2 regions of the Arthrobacter sp. JSM 101049 genome follow, and region 2 is predicted to be linked to the other one. Evidence: riboswitches for the same ligand, from Rfam matches in the RefSeq annotation. Region 2 holds a riboswitch; the other holds the start of a gene.
The links. Region 2 has a riboswitch for cyclic di-AMP ahead of AB8M85_RS09045 (C40 family peptidase). Riboswitches for the same ligand answer to the same signal wherever they lie in the genome.

Region 1 (11,053 bases), on a different contig from region 2:
GCACGGCCAGGGACATCGGCAGGCGCCTGATGGACGGGGTGGACCCCGACCTGGTCCAACGCGCGGAGACGGCTGTCACTGCCATCACGCCGGGCGAGCCGGGAGTGCGCATGCGGTGGATGGGGCACAAACTGCACGTGGAGGTCTCCCTCCCCACCGACGGGTCCTCCACGATGCCGCACATGATCGAACGCAGCCGATCGGTCGAAAAGGCGCTCCGCTCGGCTTTGCCGAATGTCGGCTCCGTGACCACCATCCCGGTCTGGGACACGTCGGCGGAGCCCTCCCCCGCCTAGGCCCGCCCCGATCCGGCATCGAGACTGGCCGCCACTACCTGCAGGAGCACAACATGCCACCCATTACCCGGGCCGCCACCGCCGAACTACCCACGGGGGAGATCTTCGGGGTCACCGCCGACGCCCTGGAAATGATCGGGGTGTTCGGCGGGACACTGCACTGCTATGAGGGCCCGGGAGGGTGCCGGGCCACCGGGCTGTACTTCTCCCGGTCCCTGCCCCGCAAACCCATCCATTGCACCCTGCACCCGGCCGGGGGTCCCGGAAACACCACCGGCGCGGACGCGGATGCGCCACACCCGGGGCTCGAGGACCTCACGTTGAGCGTGGGCCACGGCCTGTCAGCGAAGCTCGACGGTGCCGTGCTGGACTTCGGGAACCACAACAGGATGCAGCGCTTCATCTGGCTGGAACTCCCCTCTGCCGGGGATGCCCGCTGCGGGTGCCGCCGGTCCTTCGGTGCCCGCACGGGAAAGCGTTCGCCCTGCCTGGACAAGCAGGGGGTGGGCCTGACGGACCTCTAGGAACGGGCCGCCGGCAACGCGACGGCCGCGGCTTCCTTCCTTGTGGCGGGCCTTCCCGGGGCCGGCCCGGTTATTCGGAGGCCCCGCGTCCCAGGCCCGCGAGGAGTTCGTTGCATGCCTGCTCGCAGCGGCGGCAGGCTTCGGCGCAGACCTTGCAGTGCCCGTGCATTTCCGCGTGTTGTCCGCATTCATCGGCGCAGGCCTTGCAGGTCGCGGCACAGGCCTCGAGGACCGAGCGGGTGACGTTGGCGTCGTAGCCGGTGTGCCGGGAGAGGACATTGCCGGTCGTGGCGCAGACATCGGCGCAATCCAGGTTCGTCCTGATGCACTTGGTGAGGTCGGCGACCATGTCCTCGGCCAGGCAGGCGTCCGCGCAGGCGGTGCAGGTCTGGGCACACTCGAAACACGCGGCGATGCAGTCCGCGAGTTTTTCGCGGTCGATGCCGCCCAGGTCCTTCGGGTACGTGTCGAGCATGCTGGTGATGTGGCTCATTGGATTGCTCCCTTGCGCGTCGGCTTCGTCCGGTCCAGGCGTGCAAAGCATGCCTCGTTTGCCCCACGCTAGACCTGCCCGCGGGGAGGTGTCGACGAGATGTGCAGCTGTTCCGAAGGACCGCCCGCACCCCGGGCTTCCATACCCCCGCGGGGTAGACGTAGGCACCAACGCGGATTCCGGGAGGGACGCCGAACCGGCGTTCCGTCCCATGGCAGCGAAAGACCCGGGCCCCACCCCTGGGCGGTAGAATGGCCCATGTGATGGATTCAGGGAGGACCGGACCCCGCCGGCATTCTTTCCTGCTCCTGCTGTGCCTCGGCGCCGTCCTGACGGGCATCATCGGCATGCACCTGTGGATGGGCGGACATGGGGAACACACGGATTCCCAACCGGCCCCGTCCTCCGCCAGCGTGACCCCACTGGCCACGGCTACGGACCTGCCCAGCATTCATGCGCACACCGGGGCCATTGGCGATGGATCGCCGATGGCCGGTTGCGTCGGCACCTGCGATGCCGGGGACATGGCAGCTGGCATCTGCATGCTCTCGCTGATCGTCCTGGCGATGTTCGCGTTCCTGGCTCCACCGCGCAACGAGCTGCTGCGTACGCTGCTGCGTCGCGGCCCGCCGCCCGTCCCGCGGGTATTTCGGCTCGTTCCCACTCCTTCGTTGACCCAGCTCTGCATCAGCCGCACCTAGAACCGGTGTGCGGACCAGCCATGCCCACCGGGCACCTGGTTTCGCCTTCACCGGCCACCGCCTGGTGGCCGGCTGACCTGCAGACACTTTCTTAGCAACGAAGGACGAACCACCATGAACCGCAAGCTTTTCCTGCCCGCCATCGGCGTGGCCGCAGCAATCATCCTGGCCGGTTGTGCCGGCAACGAGAACCCCGCCGCCTCCGGCTCCGCCGCGGCTTCGTCCCAGCAGTCGGCCTCGTCGAATGCCGGGAGCCAGGTTTCGGCCGAGCACAACGACGCGGACACGATGTTCGCGCAGATGATGATCCCCCACCACAAGCAGGCCGTGCAGATGAGCGAGCTCATGCTCGCCAAGGACGGCATCGACAACAAGATCACCGACCTGGCCACCACGATCAAGGAAGCCCAGGGACCCGAGATCCAGACCATGACCGGATGGCTGAAGACGTGGGGCGAACCCACCGAATCGGACATGGGCGGCCACGGCATGGAGGGCATGATGACCGACGAACAGCTCAAGGAACTGGAGTCCGCCCAGGGTACCGATGCCTCGCGGATGTTCCTGGAGGGAATGACCGAGCACCACAAGGGCGCCGTCGGGATGGCCGAGGACGAGATCGCCGACGGAAAGAACCCCCAGGCCATCGCCCTGGCCAAGCAGATCGAAAAGACGCAGCAGGCGGAGATCAAGAAGATGCAGGACCTGCTCGCCGGCCTCTAGGCCGCACCTTTCCCACGCGGCCAACGGTGCGGGGCCCGGAACCCGGACCCCGCACCGGTCACGCCTGCGTGCCCAAGACCTTCCGAAGGAACTCCCATCATGCCCAAATCCATCCTGCTCCGGCGCCGGAAACGGTTCGCCGTGCTCGTGGCCGCCAGCACCCTGGTGCTCTCAGCCTGCTCTGCCCCGTCGACCCTGGACGACCAGATTCCCGTGGCCGCCACCACCGACTACCCCACCAGCCACATCCACGGCATGGACGTGGATGCCGCCTCGGGGAGGGTCCTGCTGGCCACCCACGAGGGCCTGTATGACGTCTCCACGAAACCGGCCACCAGGATCGGCCCCGAGATCGACCTCATGGGCTTCACCGTCGCCGCCGACGGGATCCTCTACGCCTCCGGACACCCGGGCCCCGGGGTGGACCTGCCCGACCCGGTGGGGTTGATCGAATCCACCGACGGGGGCAGGAACTGGACGCCGCTGTCGCGGACCGGGCAATCGGACTTCCACGCCCTGGCCGCTACCCACGAGGGAGTCATCGGCTTCGACGGCCAACTGCTCACCAACAAGGGCGGCAGCTCCTGGGAGCTGGCCGGGGACCAGGTGCCGGCCTACCATCTCGCCGCCGCCACCGACGGCCACGTCGCCTTGGCGACCACGGAGTCCGGCCTGATGCGCTCGAACGACCACGGCAATTCATGGAACCGGGTTCCCGGGGCCCCCTTGTTGATGATCACCGCCATATCCGGCAACCAGGCAGCGGGCATCACACCCGACGGGGCCCTGTATGTCAGCAGCGACGGCGGACTGCAATGGCGGAAACAACCCGCCACCTCGAAGGACGTGGCCGCCATGGACCTGGTCGTCAAGGACGGCGACACGCAGATCTGGATCGCCTCCGCGACCGGTGTACGGGTCTCCCGCGACATGGGGCGCACCTTCACCGACGCCGAGCCCCAAAAGGGCCAGGAATGACCACCCGCAGGGCCCGGGCGGTGCCACGTAGGGCCGGGGAAACGGGCGGGGAAACAGCAACCGGCGGGCCAGCCCATCGCCGGGGAGGACGGGGATGAGCATCGGTGCGTTCTTCGCCGAAACGGTCCAATCCGGCGCGCTGGTCGTGGCAGCACCGCTGGCCATGACCGCCGGTGTCGTCTCCTTCCTGTCCCCGTGCATCCTGCCCCTGGTCCCGGGCTACCTGGGCTACGTCTCCGGGCTCTCCGAGGCCGGGCGGCCCGGGAGCCGCCGCCGGATGCTCACCGGTGTCGGCCTGTTCATCCTGGGTTTCGCGCTCGTGTTCACCTTCTACGGTGCCGCCTTCGGCCTCATCGGCGGCTGGCTGCTGCGCTGGCAGGACCTGCTCATCCGGGGCCTGGGCATCTTCGTCATCGCCATGGGGCTGGTCCTGGTGGGCCTCTTCCCGGCGCTGCAACGGACGGTGAAGCCGTCCTTCAAGCCCAGGGCCGGGATTGCCGGGGCACCTGTGCTGGGAATCGTGTTCGGCCTCGGCTGGACACCCTGCATGGGCCCCACCCTCAGCGCCGTGCTGGCTTTGAGTACCAGCACCGGACAAGCAGGCCGCGGCGCGCTGCTGGGCTTCCTCTACTGCCTGGGGTTGGGGATCCCGTTCCTGCTCGTGGCACTGGGCCTTGAGCGGGTGAGCCGGGCATTGGGCTTCGTCCGGCGCCACATACGCGCCTTCAACATCGCCGGCGGGTCCCTGCTTGTCCTCGTCGGCGTGCTCATGGCCACCGGCACCTGGACGCACTGGATCTACCAGCTCCAGAACCTCTCAGGGACCTTCACCACTCCCGTATAGAACCCCCACGACACCAAGGAAACCCCTCCGTGCAAAACCAACTGAACCGCCGCTCGTTCCTGGGGCTCTCGGTCGCGACCGCCGCCGCGGCTGCCCTGGCCGCCTGCACCCCCGCCAAACCGACAGCCGCCCCGCCGGCCCGGATCCTGCCCACAGACCCGCTGGTCGCCCAGGCCGAAGCCGCACGGGCATCCACCGGCACGACCATCACCAAGAAGCTCGCCCCCGGACCGTTATCCACCACCATTGCCGGCAAGAAGGCCAACACCTGGGGGTACGACGGTTCTCTCGTCGCGCCGACCCTGCGCGGCAAGGCCGGGGACCGGCTCGAGGTCAGAGTCGACAACCAGCTCGATGAACCCACAACCATCCACTGGCACGGGGTGGCCCTGCGCAACAACGCCGACGGCGTCCCGGGCCTCACCCAGAAGGCCATCGCGGCCGGCAGCGACTACGACTACGCCTTCACCCTCCCGCACCCGGGGACCTACTGGTACCACTCCCACGTGGAAATGCAGCGCGAACGCGCCCTCTACGGGGCCCTGGTCATCGAGGACCCGAAGGAGACCCTGGAATACGACAAGGACTGGGTCATCGTCCTGGACGACTGGCTCGACGGGATCACCGCCACCCCCGAAAAGGTCCTCAAGGAGGTCTCGAAGGGCATGGGCGACATGGGGACAATGGGCGGGATGGACCACGGGGGCGGAGGAGGCCCCATGAAGATGGGCAACACGCTCATGGGTGCCACCAGCGATTTCCTCGGCGGGGACGCCGGGGACATCGCCTATCCGCTGCACCTCTTCAACGGACGCGGCCCCGGCGGCCCGGAGACCTTGGAGGCCAAGGCCGGGGACCGGATCCGGCTGCGCATCATCAATGCCGCCGGGGACACCGCCTACCGGATCGGCATCCCCGGCCAGCGGCTGACCCTGACCCACACCGACGGCTTCCCGATCAAGCACGAGGACATCGACGCCGTCGTCCTGGGCATGGGCGAGCGCATCGACGCCATCCTGGTCGTGGAGGACGGCTATACGCCGCTGCTGGCACTGGCCGAGGGCAAGGGGCAAATGGCCTACGGGCTGGTCTCCACCGGCACCGGCACCCCACCTGCCCCGGCGAGGCTCCCCTCGGAGCTGGCCGGCCGGGTGGTGGACGGCGGACAACTTACCGCGGATCCATCGGTGAAGCTGGACGCGAGGTCACCGGATAGGACGCACGAGGTGCGCCTGACCGGGGGGATGGCGAAGTACGACTGGGGCATCAACGGCCACCGCTACGACATGGCCGACCCCTACGCCAACGCCTTCGACGTCACCGCCGGGGAACGGGTGGAGGTGAAGTTCGTGAACGAGACCGAGATGTGGCACCCGATGCACATCCACGGCCACACCTTCCAGGTCGGCAATGTCGGAGCGCGCAAGGACACCGTCATCGTCCGCCCCGGGCACACCCTGACGGTCTACTTCGATGCCGACAACCCCGGGCAGTGGCTCATGCACTGCCACAACGCCTACCACGCCGAACGCGGCATGATGGGGGTCTTCTCCTACGTCAAGTAGCCCATTCAAATGGGAATAGACGCGGGGCCCCGTGGACATGTGACGGGAGCACCCACCAGGGCCCTGGGCCCGTGGGTGCTCCCATCGGTTCCTGCTGCCCGTGTGGGGCCGGCAACGCCTACACAGTGGCCGGTTCCCGCTCCGGGGACGGTGACCGGCGCAGGGCCTCGGCCGTGCTGGCTCCGGGGGCCAGGTCCAGGCGGCGTAGCAGCTGCGCGTTCAGGGCGACCACGACGGTGGAAGCCGACATCAACAGGGCACCGACCGCCATGGGCATCACGAAACCGACTGGGGCCAGGACGCCGGCCGCCAGCGGAACGGAGACCAGGTTGTAGCCGGCCGCCCACCACAGGTTCTGCTTCATCTTGCGGTAGCTGGCACGGGAGAGCTCGATGACCGAAAGCACCGAACGGGGATCATCGCTGGCCAGGATCACCCCCGCCGAGGCGATGGCCACGTCCGTACCAGCCCCGATGGCAATGCCGACATCGGCCCGGGCCAACGCGGGGGCGTCGTTGACACCGTCGCCGACCATCGCGACCTTGCGGCCTTCGCGCTGCAGCTCGGCGACCTTCTCCTCCTTGTTCTCCGGGCGCACCCCGGCGAACACGCGGTCGATGCCCAACTCGCCGGCCACGGAGCGGGCCACGGCCTCGGCGTCGCCGGTGATCATGACCACCTCGATATCCAGTGCATGCAGGGCCCGGACCGCTTCGCGTGATTCCGGGCGGACCTCATCGGCCAGGCCCAGCGCGCCGATCACCGCACCGTCCCTGAGCACGTGAAGGATGATCGCCCCCTCGGCCTTCCATCCCTCGGTCTCGGGCAAAGGGGCTGCCCCGTGTTGTTCGAGCATGCCGGGGCCGCCGACGCTGATCCTGGAGCCGCCGACGTCCGCGTCCACGCCCAGCGCCGTGGAGGCCTTGAAATCCGTTGCCGTCCGGGGTTCGATTCCGCGGTCCCTGGCCGCGGCGACGATCGCCTTGGCCAGCGGGTGCTCGCTGTCGGCCTCAGCGGCAGCGGCAACGGCCAGGACCTCCCGCTCGTCTTCGCCCTCGGCCGGCAGGGCCTTGGACAGGACGGGCTCGCCCCGGGTCAGGGTACCGGTCTTGTCGAAGAGGACCGAGGTCACGGTGCGCATGCTCTCCAGGGCGAGGCGGTCCTTGACCAGGACGCCACCGCGGGCGGCACGTTCGGTGGCGATGGAGACCACCAGGGGGATCGCCAGACCCAGTGCGTGGGGGCAGGCGATGACCAGGACGGTGATCGTCAGGATGACGGCATCATCCGGGAAGCCCAGCAGACCCCAGACGACCGCCGTGATGACGGCCGCCCCGAGCGCGAACCAGAACAGCCAGCCGGCCGCGGTGTCGGCGATGCGCTGGGCCCGTGATGAGGAGCCCTGGGCCTCGGTGACCAGACGCTGGATCCCCGCCAACGCGGTATCGTCGCCGATGGCGGTGATCTCCACGCGCAGCGCGGTGTCCGTGGCCACCGTACCGGCCACCACCTGATCGCCCGGTCCCCGCCGGACCGGGCGGGACTCACCAGTGATCATCGACTCGTCGACGTCGGCAGTGCCTTCGACCACGCGGCCGTCGGCGGGTACGCGGCCCCCGGGACGGACAATGACCACATCCCCGACCACGAGGTCGGCGGGGGCAATGGGGACCGCCTGGCCGTCGACGAGCTTTTCCGCCTCGTCGGGCAGCAGGGCCGCCAGCGAATCCAGGGCGGAGGACGTCTGTGCCAGGGAGCGCATCTCGATCCAGTGGCCCAACAGCATGATGACGATCAACAGGGCCAGTTCCCACCAGAAGTCCAGGCCGTGGTCCAGCAGGCCCAGATGGGCACCCCAGGAAGCCAGGAACGCCACGGTGATCGCCAGGGCGATCAACAACATCATCCCCGGCTTGCGGTCCTTGAGTTCGCCGGCCGCGCCGGTCAGGAACGGCTTGCCGCCCCACACGTACATGATGGTGCCCAGAATCGGGGAGATCCACAAGATCCAGGGCGCCTGGGACAGCTGGTAGCCGATGATCGAGGCGAACATGGTACTGAACCCGACCACCGGTACGGCGATGACCAGCATGATCCAGAACAAGCGGCGGAACTGGCCCACGTGGTCCCCGTGCCCGTGGTGGCCGCCATGGCCCTGCCCGCTGTGATCCATGGGCGCGTGGTCGTCATGGCCCGCGGGTCCGGCCTGCGTGTCGACGTGGCCGTGGTGCCTTCCTTCTGTTTCCATGCCCCCAAGATATACCCCCCGGGGGTATACATCAAGACCTGGTGCCCAATCCCACCATCGCCCGGTCCGCGCCAAGCCTGCGGCCGTCGTGACACGTCCTACATCAATCCGTAACCATTTCGTGACTTTTACAGTTCTTTCATGTAAATTCGTCTGCGTGCCGGGCTTCCTATGAGCCCGGCACACCCAAGTGGATTGCCGAGCACTGCCACCACTTCGGGTCCGTTCGCGAAGCTTCTGGCAGTGGCGGGGGAACCAAATCCGGGCCCACCGGGCCCTTGGGGTTAAGCGCCTCGCGCTGCCTTGTCAGCGCGGGACGCCGAGTGGCTCCCACTCGAACCCGACAGCTAACCCCGCAGGCATTGGGAGAGGTAACCAACACATGACCAAGCGACACCTGGGCCGCCACCGCGCCGCGCCCGTCCGCAGCAACCCCTTGGGCTCTATCTCCAAGGCAGTCTCCTCCAACGCCGGCTCAGTTGGCCGCCAGGCCGCAGTCATCGCCGCGGCCTCCGGCCTCGTGCTGACCCTCGGCGTTCCCGCCGAGGGCGCCCCGTCCGCCCGCGAAGCAGGCAAGGCCCCGGCAGCTGACATCCTGCGCACTTCCGTGGACTCCCCCGCCGCCGTCACCGTTGCGGACGCCAAGCCGCAAGAGCTGAAGCAGATCAAGGTATCCGTCGCCGACGTCAAGTCCACCGACGGATCGGCCCACCGCGCAGCATTGCGCAAGGCCGCAGCCGAACGCGAAGCAGCCCAGGATGCCGCTGAACGCCAAGCCGCCGCGGACCGCATAGACGCCCAGACGGAAGCCGCCGCATCTGCCGAGCGCGAGGAAGCAGCCGCAGGCGCTGCGATGACCCGCCAGAGCCGCCAGTCCTCAACGCCGGCGCCGTCGAGCACGAACGACAACGCCTCGTCGACCGGTACGGTCACCACGGCCTCCACTCCCGCTCCGGAGACGACCGAAACCAGCCCGACATCCAGCGCGGGCCTCTCGGGGATCGCGGGCATGGCCATGAGCTACGAGGGGACACCCTACGTGTGGGGCGGCAGCAGCCCCTCGGGCTGGGACTGCTCCGGTTTCATCCAGTACATCTACGGCAAGGCCGGCATCAGCCTGCCCCACAACACGACCGCCATCCGCACCAGTGGAAAGTTCGTGAAGACCTCCAACCCCAAGCCCGGCGACCTGGTCTACCAGAACGGCGGCAGCCACGCCGGTATCTACATCGGTGGCGGTAAGATCATCGGCGCACAGAACCCCTCCGTCGGCACCGTTGTCCGTCCAGCCGACAGCCCCTATGGGCCGTTGATGGGCTACTACACCTACGTAGGCTAGGGAAAACCGGGCAAGGGCCCGAGCCACTTTGAACTACTCCCCAGTTGTTGGACTCCATAATTCAGTTCCAGCAGCTGGGGAGCGCTTTTATGCGTTCAGATGGTTCGCTTTCGGGTAGAGGGCTTGTCCTACGCCGAAAAACAATGTGTCCGGGCCGGAATCAAGCACGCCGGGCCCTCCCGCGGTCCATCTTTTGCAACAGGTGGACGATACGTTACCGGTCGGCACCGCTTTTTCTTACGTGGACGAATCCTGCCTTGAGGGGCAAGGTACTGTCCCGTAGGAACAGAACACGCAGCAATCGCCGGCAACGGGCCGAATTCGCTTGGTGCAATTTGGGCACGCCCAGAAGAACTGGCAGGAATCGGAGGGCATCCGCAAGGATGCTTCGTACCCGCAAGCAGGACACGTCAACGTCGACGTCAGCTCAATCATCATTCCTTCCTTCCCATCAGGCGCAGCGCCTTTGGCGCAATTCTGGTCGGTGAACGCATCCGGGGCATCGCTTGCAAAGGAAGCAGGGATCCAGCCGGGTAGGATCGGGCGTGCCCGCCAGGCGCCAGCTGGCCATCGCGGCTGCTTCCGGTCCACGCCTGCGTCAGCAGCAACCCGCCTCGCCGGAAGACGATTCCCTGTCCCCGGATATGGCTGACATGGGCTGCGTGCATGCCTCCCCTATCCATGCCTCGAATCCTTCCCTGACCGCGAATACCGCGATGACAAAGCCGGCTACCGGATCGGCCCAGCTCCAGCCGAAGAGGCTGTTGAGCAGCAAGCCCGCCAGGACGGCAGCTGAAAGGTACGAGCAGATCAGGGTCTGCTTTGAATCGGCAATGGCCGAGGCCGATCCCAGTTCCCGTCCTGCGTGGCGTTCGAGGAGGCTGAGAAATGGCATCACCACGAGGCTCACGGCGGCCAGGGTGATGCCGACCGGGCTATGTTCGGCTTCCTTGAGCCCGATCAGCGTGAGGACGGCGCTGACACTGACATAGGCAGCGAGACCGAAAAAGGATACGGCAATCAGGCGCAGGGCCTTTTTCTCGCGGCTTTCAGGGTCGCGGGCTGCGAATTGCCAGGCAACAGCCGCAGCCGAAAGCACTTCCACGATGGAATCCAACCCGAAGCCGACCAGGGCGACCGAGGAAGCGGCCGCGCCGGCTGCCAGGGCGATGACGGCCTCTATGAGGTTGTACGTGATCGTGAGGGCAACGATGATCCGTATCCGGCGCTTGAGTAGCTCCCGGCGCCGATCCTGGGCTGGGAGCGTGTTCAGCATGTGCACTCCGGCCCCTCGCAGCAGCCGGGGTCGACCTGCAGGACCACGCGAAGCAATTCGTCCATG
Region 2 (11,053 bases):
TTCAGGCCCAGCTTCTCGGCCAGCGGCTTGACGACCTCGACCTTGGTCCAGCCGTCGAGCAACGGCGGGCCCGTGACGTGCCCGCCATCGGTGTCCATGGGACCGGGAACCACGACGCCCACGCCCATCACGTTGCCCCGGGGCTGGCCGGAAGCGCTGATCAGTTCCTCGACGGCCTCGGCCATCTGCGACACCGTGGCTTCGGGGTCCTCGACGGACGGGGTGAGGTAGCGCTTCGATTCGACGACTTCCCCGCGCAGGTTCAGCATCACCTGCGTGATGCTGGCCGGGTCGAGGTGGATGCCGATGGCGAGTTGGCGGTTCGCCTCGAGTTCGAGCACGGTGCGGGGCTTGCCCGGACCGGAGACGATGGTGCGGTCCTCACGGACGAGCCCCTCGTCGAGCAGCCGACGGACGACATTGGAGATCGTCTGCGGGGACAGGCCGGTGGATTCGGCCAATTCGACGCGGCTGACGCCGTCGAGGGCACGCCGGATCGATTCAAAGATCACTGCCTGGTTGAAATCGCCTAGCCGCCCGAGGTTGGTGCCGCGCTGCATTTAATCTCCAGATCGTTTGTGGCAACAAGTAAGGGTGCCCGAACGCGCAACCCCAACTGCACATCGCACCCGGATACGCCCCAGTGGGCGCATGGTCTTTGATTCTACATATCGTTTGCGTCACAGCCTCCCAGCAAGCCAACGGCGCGTTGCCCGGAGCGGTGATGTGCCGTTGGCACCGATCCCCCGGCCCTATCGATCGGCGGAATCACTGCCGGATTCGCCAGGCCCGGTAGTGGCGAACTGCGTGCGGTACAGCTGGGCATACCGCCCGTCGGCGGCGAGCAGTTCGGCATGGGTGCCGCGTTCGACGATCCTGCCGTCCTCGACGACCAGGATCGCATCGGCGGTGCGGACCGTGGAGAGTCGGTGGGCGATGACGACGGCGGTGCGGCCGGCCAGTGCCTCGGCCAGGGCCGCCTGCACCGCGGCCTCGCTGGTCGAATCCAGCGCCGCAGTGGCCTCGTCGAGCACGACGACGCGCGGGGCGGCCAGCAGGAGGCGGGCGATGGTCAGGCGTTGGCGCTCCCCGCCGGAGAGCCGGTACCCGCGTTCGCCGACCATCGTCTCGAGCCCGTCGGGCAGGGAACGCACCAGGTGCTCCAGGCGCGCCCGGCGCAGGGCGTGCCACAGCGCGCCATCGGTCGCCTCGGGGGCGGCCAGGCGCAGGTTCGCGCCCAACGTATCGTGGAAGAGATGCCCGTCCTGGGTCACCATGCCCAGCGTCTCGCGCACGGAGGCCATCCGCGCGTCGCGCAGGTCGAGCCCGGAGAACTCCACGGCGCCCTCGTCGACGTCGTACAACCGGGCCAGCAGCTGGGCGATGGTCGACTTGCCCGCCCCGGAGGACCCGACCAGCGCATACGTCTGCCCGGCCGGGACCTCGAAGTCGATGCCGTGCAGGACTTCCTGGCCACCGCGGGTGTCGAGCACGCTGACCTCCTCGAGGGAGGCCAGGGAGACCTTGTCGGCGCTGGGGTAGCCGAAGTGCACGTTGCGGAAGCGCACGGTCACCGGACCGGCCGGCACGTCCACGGCGTCCGGCTTCTCGGTCAGCAGCGGCTTGAGGTCCAGGATCTCGAAGACCCGGTCGAAGGAGACCAGCGCGCTCATAACCTCGACCCGGGCGTTGGCCAGCCCGGTCAGCGGCGCGTAGAGCCGGGTCAGCAGCAGGGCCAGGGTGACGACGTCGCCGGCCTCCAGCTGCCCGGACAGCGCGAACGTCCCGCCCAGGCCGTAGACCAGTGCCAGCGCCAGGGCGGCGACCAGGGTCAGGGCGGTGACGAAGGTGAATTGGCGCATGGCCGTCTTGACCCCGATGTCGCGCACCCGGGCGGCGCGGTGGGCGAAGGCCTGCACCTCGGCCTCGGGGCGGCCGAACAACTTGACCAGGGTGGCGCCGGGGGCGGAGAACCGCTCGGTCATCTGGCTGCCCATCTCCGCGTTGTACTCCGCGGCCTCCCGCCGCAGGCGCGCGAGCGTTGAGCCCATCCTGCGGGCGGGGACCAGGAAGACCGGGAGCATGAGCACCGCGAGCACGGTCAGCTGCCAGGAGGTCCCGAGCATGACGGCCGCGGTGAGCACCAGGGCGACGAAATTGCTCACCACGCCGGAGAGCGTGCCGGAAAAGGCCTGCTGGGCGCCGATGACGTCGTTGTTCAGCCGGCTGACCAGTGCGCCGGTGCGGGTGCGGGTGAAGAAGGCGATCGGCATCTTTTGGACGTGTTCGAACACCGCAGTGCGCAGGTCGTAGATGACCTGCTCCCCCAGGCCCGAGGACAACCAGCGGTTCCACCACGAGACCCCGGCCTCGGCGAGCGCCACGGCGGCGATCAGCAGGGCCAGGGCCACGACCGCGGACCGCGGGCCCCCGTCGACGATGGCGTCGATGACCCGGCCGGCCAGCACCGGGGTGGCCACGGCCAGGACCGCGGCGATGACCGACAGGACGACGAACAGCGCCAGCCGCCCGCCATAGCCGCGGGCGAACCCGATGACACGGCGCACGGTCCCGGGGGCGAACTGCCGCCCCGCGTGCCCGGAGGACATCCTCCACAGGGAGTTCCAGGCGGCCTGGTCCATGCTCACGGCGGGGTGCCTCCTTCGTCGTCGTCCGGCACCGTGCCGATCCGCGCCCCCATGCTACCCGCGCCGCCGCGGCGCCCGGCTACCGGGCCGGGACGGCGTCGACGGCCGGGCGCTCGCGTTCGTCGAAGATCCGGTTCGGTTCGGCCGTGTGCGCCACGAAGCTGACCGTCATGGCCTTGTAGCCGGGCGTGTTCGACTCCCGGGCGACCAGCCCGCGGTGGACCAGGGCGTTGGCCTCCGGGAAGTAGGCCGCTGCGCAGCCGCGCGCCGTCGGGTAAGACACCAGCCGGAAGCGGTTGGCCCGGCGTTCGGTGCCGGCGAACGTGGAGATCACGTCGACCAGGTCGCGGTCGGCGAAGCCCAGCTCGGCGAGGTCCTCGGGGTGGACGAGGATGACCCGGCGGCCGTTGGAGATGCCGCGGTAGCGGTCGTCCAGGCCGTAGAACGTGGTGTTGTACTGGTCGTGGCTGCGCATGGTCTGCAGGATCAGGTGCCCGGCGGGCGCCTGCAGGTACTCCAGCGGGCTGACCGTGAAGCGGGCCTTGCCGATGTCGGTGGCGAAGGTCCGGGTGTCCCGCGGCGGGTTCGGCAGCACAAAGCCGTTGCGGGTGCGCACCCGCCGGTTGAAGTCCTCGAAGCCCGGGCAGACCGCGGCAATGTGGTCGCGGATCACGTCGTAGTCCTCGGCCATGGCCCGCCAGTCCACGGCGTGGTCCTCGCCCAGGGTCGCGGCGGCCATGCGCGCGACGATCACCGGTTCGGCCAGCAGGTGCTTGGACACCGGGGCCAGGCGTCCCTGCGTGCTGTGCACGACGGACATCGAGTCCTCCACCGAGAGGAACTGCGGTCCTCCCGGGTGCTTGTCGTCCCGGTCGGTCCGGCCCAGGGTGGGCAGGATCAGCGAGGTCCGCCCGTGCACCACATGGGAGCGGTTGGGCTTGGTGGAGATGTGCACGGTCAACCCGGTGCGGCGCATCCCGGCCTCCAGAGCCGCGGTGTCGGAGCAGGCCAGCGAGAAGTTCCCGCCCATGGAGACGAAGACATCGACGTCGTCGTTTTCGAAGGCCTCGACGGTGTCCGTGGAGTCGTAGCCGTGCGCGCGCGGGCTGGTGATGGCGAACTCGGCGTCGAGGGCGGCCAGCCACTCCTCCTTCGGCTTCTCCCACACGCCCATGGTCCGGTCGCCCTGGACGTTGGAGTGCCCGCGCACCGGGCAGGCACCGGCGCCGGGCTTGCCGAAGTTGCCCTGCAGCAGCAGGACGTTGATGAGCTCCTTGAGCGTGTCCACCGAGTGCGGCTGCTGGGTCAGCCCCAGCGCCCAGCAGATGATGGTGCCCCGGGAGGCCGCCAGCAGCCCGGCGATCTTGGTGATTTCCGCACGCGTGAGTCCGGTGGCCTCCTCGGTGGCGGCCCAGTCGATCTCGGAGCGGGCCGCCATGTAGGCGTCGAATCCGTCGGTCTGGGCGGCGATGAAGTCGTGGTCCACCACGCTGCCGGGGACGCGGGCCTCCTCGGCCAGCAACAGGTGGCCGAACGCCTGGAACAGCGCCAGGTCGCCGCCGACCTTGATCTGCAGGAACTCGTCGGCGATCCGGGTGCCGTTCCCGACGACGCCTTCGACGGTCTGCGGGTCGCGGAAGTTCAGCAGCCCGGCCTCGGGCAGCGGGTTCACCGCCACGACCGTGGCGCCGCGCTTGCGGGCATCGGCGAGCGCGGAGAGCATGCGCGGGTGGTTGGTGCCGGGATTCTGCCCGACGACGAAGATCAGTTCGGCGTGTTCGAAGTCCTCCAGCGAGACGGTGCCCTTGCCGATGCCAATGGTCGGGGCCAGCGCGGTGCCGGAGGACTCGTGGCACATGTTCGAGCAGTCCGGCAGGTTGTTGGTCCCGATGCTGCGGGCGAACAGCTGGTACATGAAGGCGGTCTCGTTGGCGGTGCGTCCCGAGGTGTAGAAGACGCAGCGGTCGGCGGTGGTGGCGTTGACGTGCTCGCCGATGGTGGCGAATGCCTGCGACCAGGAGATGGGCCGGTAGTGCGTCTCCCCCTCGTGGATGACCATCGGTTCGGTGATGCGGCCCTGGTTGCCGAGCCAGTACTCGGTCTTGTCGGACAGTTCGGCGATGGAATGCCGGGCCCACCAGGCGGCGTCGGCGGTGCGGGTGGTGTTCTCCTCGGCGAGGGCCTTGGCCCCGTTTTCGCAGAACTCGGCGGGCTTGCGGGCCCCGGTGATCGATTCGGGCCAGGCGCAGCCGGGGCAGTCGATGCCGCCGCGCTGGTTCACGCGCAGCATGGAGCGCAGCGTGCGGCTGACCCCGGCCTGGGCGTAGCCGCGTTCCAGGGCGACCATGACGGCCTTGACCCCGGCTGCCGAGGTCTTCGGGGCGCCGACTTCCAGCGCATCCTCGTTGATGTCCTGTTCGGGTGCCGAGCGCTTCACGGTGGGAGTCCTACTTTCTGTTGCCGGAGGCGGTCGACACGTCCTGCGACGGGGCCGGCTGGGCCCCGGGTTCGTCGGTGTCGATCCGGTGGGGGTGGGTGTAGAGGTTCACGCTGTTGCCGCGGGCGAACGCGGCAACGGTCAGCCCGGCCTGGTCGGCCAGCTCGATGGCCAGCGACGACGGGGCGGAGACGGCGCAGAGCACCGGGATGCCCGCGAGGTAGGCCTTTTGGACCAGCTCGAAGGAGGCGCGGCCGGAGACCTGCAGGATGGTGTCCTGCAGCGGCAGGCGGCCCTCGCGCAACGCCCAGCCCACGACCTTGTCCACGGCGTTGTGCCGTCCGACGTCCTCGCGCAGGCACAACAGCGTCCCGTCGGTGTCGAACAGGCCCGCGGCGTGGACCCCGCCGGTCTTGCCGAACAGGGTCTGGCTGGCGCGCAGGGTGTCGGAGAGCCCGAGCAGCGTGCGCACGTCCACGTGGCCGGCGCCGGGGTCCAGGGTGAAGCGGCTGGTCTTGGCCACGGCGTCGATGGAGGCCGTGCCGCAGATCCCGCAGGAGGAGGAGGTGTAGACGTGGCGATCCAGCGAGGGGTCGGGGACGATGGCGCCCTCGCCCAGTTGGGCCTCGACGACGTTGAAAGTCTGGCGCCCGTCCTCGTCCTCGCCGGCACAGAAGCGCATGCTGGCCAGTTCGCCGGGATGGGCGATGACGCCCTCGCTGACCAGGAAGCCGGCGACCAGGTCGAAGTCGTCGCCGGGGGTGCGCATGGTGACGCTGAAGACGCGGCCGCCCAGCCGGATTTCCAGCGGTTCCTCGGCGGCCATGGTCTCTTCGCGGACGCGGGATCCGGCCTCCAGCGAGTACCGCACGATCCGGCGCCGCTGGGTCAGTCTGCTCACCGTGGACCTCCTTTGCTCCGCCGCCCTCAGGGCGCGGTGGAAGCGCCCCACCGGGGGTGTTTCACCGACCGTACCACGGCAGCGGGAGCCAGCCGATCCCCGCCCCGGCAGCCGTCCCGGCGGGCGGGACCACCAGCACGGCGTCGGCGTGGGCCAGCCCGCGCATCATGGCCGAGCCGGTGTGTTCGGAAGCCACCAGCACCTGCCGGTCCACGGGGTCTGCCCAGCTCGCCGGCACGAGGCGGTGCGAGTGCCCGGCGCCGCGGATCCCCTCCCCTGCCCGTGCCCGGACCGGGGACGACGGCGGTTGTCCGGTGGCCGCCGCCAGCAGCGGTTCCAGCAGGGTCACCACGGCCATCAACGCGGCCAGCGGGTTGCCCGGCAGTGCGACCAGCAGCCGGCCGCCGGGCAGGCGGGAGAGCATCGCGGGGTGCCCGGGGCGCATGGCCACAGAGCCGATCAGGGTCGTCGCGCCGAGCTGCGCCGCGGCGGGGCGGAGGTGGTCGGCTGGTGAATGCCCGGTCCCGCCGGTGCTGACCAGCACGTCGACTCCGCGGGCGGCCGGGGAGTCGAGGGCATCGAGCGTGGCCTGCCGGTCATCGCCGATGCGCACGGCGTCCACCAGGGTCCCTCCCAGGGCCTCGATGCAGGCGGGCAGCACCGGGCCGAAGGCGTCCCGGACCTGGCCGGGGGCGGGGATGCCGCTGGTGACGACCTCGTCCCCGGTGAGGACCAGCCGCACGCGCACGGGAGCGGTGACGGCCAGGACGTCGTGTCCGCCGACGGCCGCCACGGCGATCCGTCCCGGGTTCAACCGCATCCCGGCGCGCAGCAGCGACTCCCCGGCGGAGGCCTCGCGGCCGGGGGCCCGGATGTCGGCGCCGTCCCGCGGGGCGGGGTCGGCCAGGAGCAGGTTGCGGCTCGCGTCGACGGTGGCGTGCTCCTGCCGCAGGACCGTGGTGGCCCCGGCAGGAATCGCCTCGCCGGTGACGATTCTCCGGGCCGTTCCGGGGGCCAGGGGCGCCGGTTCGGTTCCGGCGGTGGCATGCGGGCGGGCGGTTGCCTCGGCGTGCCAGGGCCCGCGGCCTGACACCACCCAGCCGTCCATGGCGGAGGAGGCGTAGTGCGGCATGTTGTGCAGCGAGGTGATGTCCCGAGCGAGGATCCGTCCGGTGGCTGCGGCCAGCGGGACGGTCTCCGGGCGTGCGGTGGCAACGGCCAGGGCCCGGCCCGCGTCGTGGGACAGGCGGCGGGCTTCCTCCCAGTCGACCTCGTGCACTATTGGTCGGAGCCGCGGAGGGCGAGCAGCGCCTTGACGCGCGCATGGGCGCCCTGCATGGAGGCGGCTTCGCCGGCCATGCCGGCACCGGCCGCCAACCCGGCGGCGAACCCGGCGACGTAGGTCGTCACCGGTGCCGCCGGACGCACGATGGTGTGGGCCGCGACCCCTGCCATGCCCAGGATGTCGTCGACGTCGATGGGGGCGTCGGGGATCTCCAGGCCTGCCAACAGCTCGGCTACCCAGGCATCCAGCTCTGGTATCTCGGACATCCGTACCTCCTGTGCATTGCGGGCTAGGTGGCCCTCCCGTCGGCAGGCGGGCGGACGATGCCCGCGTTGTCGGCATCTTCCCAGGTGTCCACGTCCGCGTAGTCCACCCCGTCGAGGCTCACCCTGACTATCTGCACCTTAGCAAGCAGGCGCATCATCGAGGAGTTGGCCAGGCCCTCGCCGGGTTTCTCCGCGGCGTCGATGGCCCGCAGGAGGGCCGGTGTCTCGATGACGCAGCTCAGTGGCTGGAGTCGTCCGTCCGCGTCGACGGGGACCCACGCCGTGCCGAACTCCTCCAGGGCCAGCCCGTCAGGCTCGTCTTCGTCCGGCGCCGTCCGCGCCGCTGCCCCCGAGGGCGTTCCGGCGGGCGCCTCGGGCGGATGGTCGACCGCGTAGCGCAGGATGCCGGCGGCGATCGGGGCGGGCTCCACCAGATCGGCCGCCAGGATGAGGGTCAGCGGCGAGTGGGCACCCGGCACGGGCACCTCGCCGGCTGCCCCATCGCCGAGGGCGCGTGCCCCGGCCGCGACGGCCGCTGCGGGCCCGGCGAAGGCCGGGTATTCGCGCGTCAGCGTGATCACCTGCCCGGTATCGGCTTCGGTCGCGTACCGGGACACCACGGGGTTCAGTTCCGTGGGCCCGACGACGGCGATGCGGTGGGCTGCCGCCGTGGCCCGCAGCGCGTGGTCGAGCAACGTGGTCCCGCGGTGGCGCAGCAGGGGCTTGTCCCGTCCACCCAGGCGGCTGCCGCGTCCACCGGCGACGACGATGGCGTCGAAGTTCATGCTGCTGTTCCCGTCAGGAAATCCGACCACTCGGGTGCCGGTCGTTCGAGTTCGGTGATGAACCAATGCGGGCCGCGTGGGCGACTGGGGGTGAACCGTGGCTTCCACCCCAGTTGTGCCAGGGTCCGGTTTCCCTTGGCGCGGTTGCAGGCCAGGCAGCAGGCGATGAGGTTCTCCCAGGTGTTGGAGCCACCGCGGGACCGGGGCATGATGTGGTCGACGGTCGTGGCGGCCTTTCCGCAATAGCCGCAGCGGTGGCCATCGCGCCGCAGCACGCCCCGCCGGGTCACCGTGGCCGCCTCGCGGTAGGGCACCTTGATGTACCGGTTGAGCAGGATCACCGAGGGCCTGCCGATGGCCATCCGGGGTGTCATGACCGGCTCGCCGACCTCGGCCAAGACGCTGGCCTTGCCGGTGAGCACGAGCAGCAGTGCACGGCGGAAGCTGACCACCGCCAGTGGCTCGTATCCTGCATTCAGTACCAGGGTTCGCATCCGCGTTCCTCGTCGTGGTGTCTCCCCCGGATGGCGGTCCAAACCGTCGCCCGGGGTGCCGTACAACGTCCGTCGGGCACCAGCCTAAGCCCGGGGGCCCCGCCATGGGGAACGCCGTGGGTGCCGGTTGTGGCGTGTCCGGCTCCGGACAAGGGGCGTTAAAGCAGCGAAGCCCCCACCCAAACGGGTGAGGACTCCACTAGGGGCTTGTTCGACTAGCCGGCGTACGTGTAGTAGCCGGTCAGCGGGCCGTACGGGCTGTTGGCCGGGCGCAGGACGGTGCCGACCGAGGGGTTCTGGGCCCCGATGATCTGGCCGCCGCCGATGTAGATGCCGACGTGGCTTCCGCCATTCTGGAACACCAGGTCGCCCGGCTTCGGGTTGGAGGTGCGAACGAACTTGCCGGAGGAGCGCAGCGCGGAGGTGCCGTGCGGCAGGCTGATGCCGTGCTGTGCGTAGACGTACTTCACGAAGCCGGAGCAATCCCAGCCGCCGGGGGTCGCGCCGCCGAAGACGTACGGGGAACCCTTGTATGCCATGGCCGTGGCGGCGATGCCGGACAGGCCGGCGCTCGGGGCCGAGGCGATCTTCTTCGGCTTTTCCGCAGAGGCCACGGTGGTGGTGCCCTGCGACGACGAGGCCTGGCGGCTCTCGCGGGTCATGGCGGCGCCGGCAGCGGCCTCCTGGGCGGCTTCGCGCTCGGCGGCAGCTTCCTGGGCGGCTTCGCGCTCGGCAGCGGCCTCGCGCTGTGCGGCGCGGTAGGCCGAGCCATCGGTGGACTCGATGTCGGCAACGGAGACAGTGACCGGAGCGGACTTGGAGGTCTTCTTCTCGGGGACCTTGACGGTCGCCGGGGTCGCCACGGAGGCGCGCAGCAGGTCGGCGGCCGGGGCCTTGTCGGCCTCACGGACTGCCGTGGCACCCTGGGCGGGAACGCCGAGCGTCAGGACGAGGCCGGAAGCGGCGGCGATGACGGCGGCCTGGCGGCCGACGGAACCTGCGTTGGAGGAAACAGCCTTGGAGATCGACTCCAACGGGTTGGTGCGAACAGGGGTGGCGCGGTGCCGGCCCAGAGCTTGACGCTTGGTCATAAATTGATTACCTCTCCCAATGCCTACGAGGTGAGCTGTCGGGTTCGAGTGGGAGTCACTCGGTGTCCTGTCCGGTGAGCCGGACCGGGACACTTAACCCCTAGGACCCTTGCGGATCCGGAATGTGGTTCCCCCGCTACTGCCAAGCGATTCTTTGCGAACGGACCTCGGGCAGTGGCAGTATTCGGCAATCTGCCCGAGTGCGCCCGACCCCTATGCGGTCTGGCACGACGACAACTTTATCTGAAATGTTTGTAAAAGTCACGTTCCGGTCACGAATCGGTTATTTCCCGATCACGGACCGTGATCGTGGGCCCCTAGAGCCACCCGGCGGGGTTCACGGCATCGCCATTGACCAGCACCTCGAAGTGCAGGTGGCAGCCGGTCGAGTTCCCGGTGGTTCCGCTCAGGGACACCACATCCCCGCGCTTGACCTGCTGCCCGACGGAGACCTTCAGGCTCGTGTTGTGGTTGTAGGTCGTCTCGAGCCCGTTGCCGTGGTCGATGCGCACGCGGTTGCCCGAGTGCCCGGCCCAGCCGGCCTGCACGACGGTGCCCGAGGCGGCCGCCTTGACAGGGGTTCCACAGGCGACGCCGTAATCCTGGCCGATGTGGACCTGGGCCCCTTCGCCGGTCGGATTCGCCCGGGCGCCGAACGGCGAGGTGATGCGGACGTGGTTGAGCGGCTGGGCCAGAACGCCATGCGTGTCGATGGTGCTGATGTCGCCACCGGAGGCCGACATCAGGTAGCTGAGCTGGTCGTCCTTGGTGAAGCTGCTGGTCACGGAGGCCTTCACCATCGAGAAGTCCTCGGTGGCCGGCACGGTGACGTCGGCGACACTGGCGGCGGACTGGTGGGCGACGCGTTCGGCGTCGCTTCCGCTCCCGGTCATCGTGGGGTAGGCAACGGCCAGGGCCAGTCCCGACACGGCCGCAACGGCGGCAAACCGGTGGCTCCACGCCAGGGCCGGGCGGCGGGGCGAGCCCTCGCTGGGGGCGTGACGGTGTGCGGCGGACCGGTCCGGGGCGGCGGCCAGCTCGGGGGCAGCCGCGGACTCGGGGACAAAGGCCAGCGCAGGAGCTTGCGGTTCCGCAGCGGTGGCGGCCACGGCATCCGCGGCCACGGGGGTCGCGGGCGGCGCATAG

Region 1: it holds a riboswitch for cyclic di-AMP, as region 2 does, so the genes downstream of both, AB8M85_RS04340 (C40 family peptidase) here and AB8M85_RS09045 (C40 family peptidase) in region 2, are expected to answer to the same signal.

Annotation. Positions count from the first base shown of each region.
Region 1 covers NZ_JBGFFC010000001.1:922,620-933,672, reverse strand. Annotated here, with positions in the region: gene AB8M85_RS04385 (cation diffusion facilitator family transporter) at 1-296, shown strand, start outside; gene AB8M85_RS04380 (peptidase) at 350-820, shown strand; gene AB8M85_RS04375 (four-helix bundle copper-binding protein) at 891-1,313, opposite strand; gene AB8M85_RS04370 (hypothetical protein) at 1,574-2,014, shown strand; gene AB8M85_RS04365 (DUF305 domain-containing protein) at 2,129-2,737, shown strand; gene AB8M85_RS04360 (F510_1955 family glycosylhydrolase) at 2,837-3,715, shown strand; gene AB8M85_RS04355 (cytochrome c biogenesis CcdA family protein) at 3,810-4,559, shown strand; gene AB8M85_RS04350 (multicopper oxidase family protein) at 4,589-6,124, shown strand; gene AB8M85_RS04345 (heavy metal translocating P-type ATPase) at 6,243-8,372, opposite strand; cyclic di-AMP (ydaO/yuaA leader) riboswitch at 8,570-8,748, shown strand; gene AB8M85_RS04340 (C40 family peptidase) at 8,755-9,711, shown strand; gene AB8M85_RS04335 (GDCCVxC domain-containing (seleno)protein) at 9,949-10,149, opposite strand; gene AB8M85_RS04330 (cation diffusion facilitator family transporter) at 10,310-10,987, opposite strand; gene AB8M85_RS04325 (metalloregulator ArsR/SmtB family transcription factor) at 10,981-11,053, opposite strand, start outside.
Region 2 covers NZ_JBGFFC010000002.1:816,028-827,080, forward strand. Annotated here, with positions in the region: gene AB8M85_RS09005 (ROK family protein) at 1-560, opposite strand, end outside; gene AB8M85_RS09010 (ABC transporter ATP-binding protein) at 753-2,648, opposite strand; gene AB8M85_RS09015 (FdhF/YdeP family oxidoreductase) at 2,728-5,085, opposite strand; gene fdhD (formate dehydrogenase accessory sulfurtransferase FdhD) at 5,096-5,986, opposite strand; gene AB8M85_RS09025 (molybdopterin molybdotransferase MoeA) at 6,048-7,265, opposite strand; gene AB8M85_RS09030 (DUF6457 domain-containing protein) at 7,265-7,537, opposite strand; gene AB8M85_RS09035 (NTP transferase domain-containing protein) at 7,561-8,322, opposite strand; gene AB8M85_RS09040 (HNH endonuclease) at 8,319-8,816, opposite strand; gene AB8M85_RS09045 (C40 family peptidase) at 9,032-9,907, opposite strand; cyclic di-AMP (ydaO/yuaA leader) riboswitch at 9,914-10,107, opposite strand; gene AB8M85_RS09050 (M23 family metallopeptidase) at 10,225-11,053, opposite strand, start outside.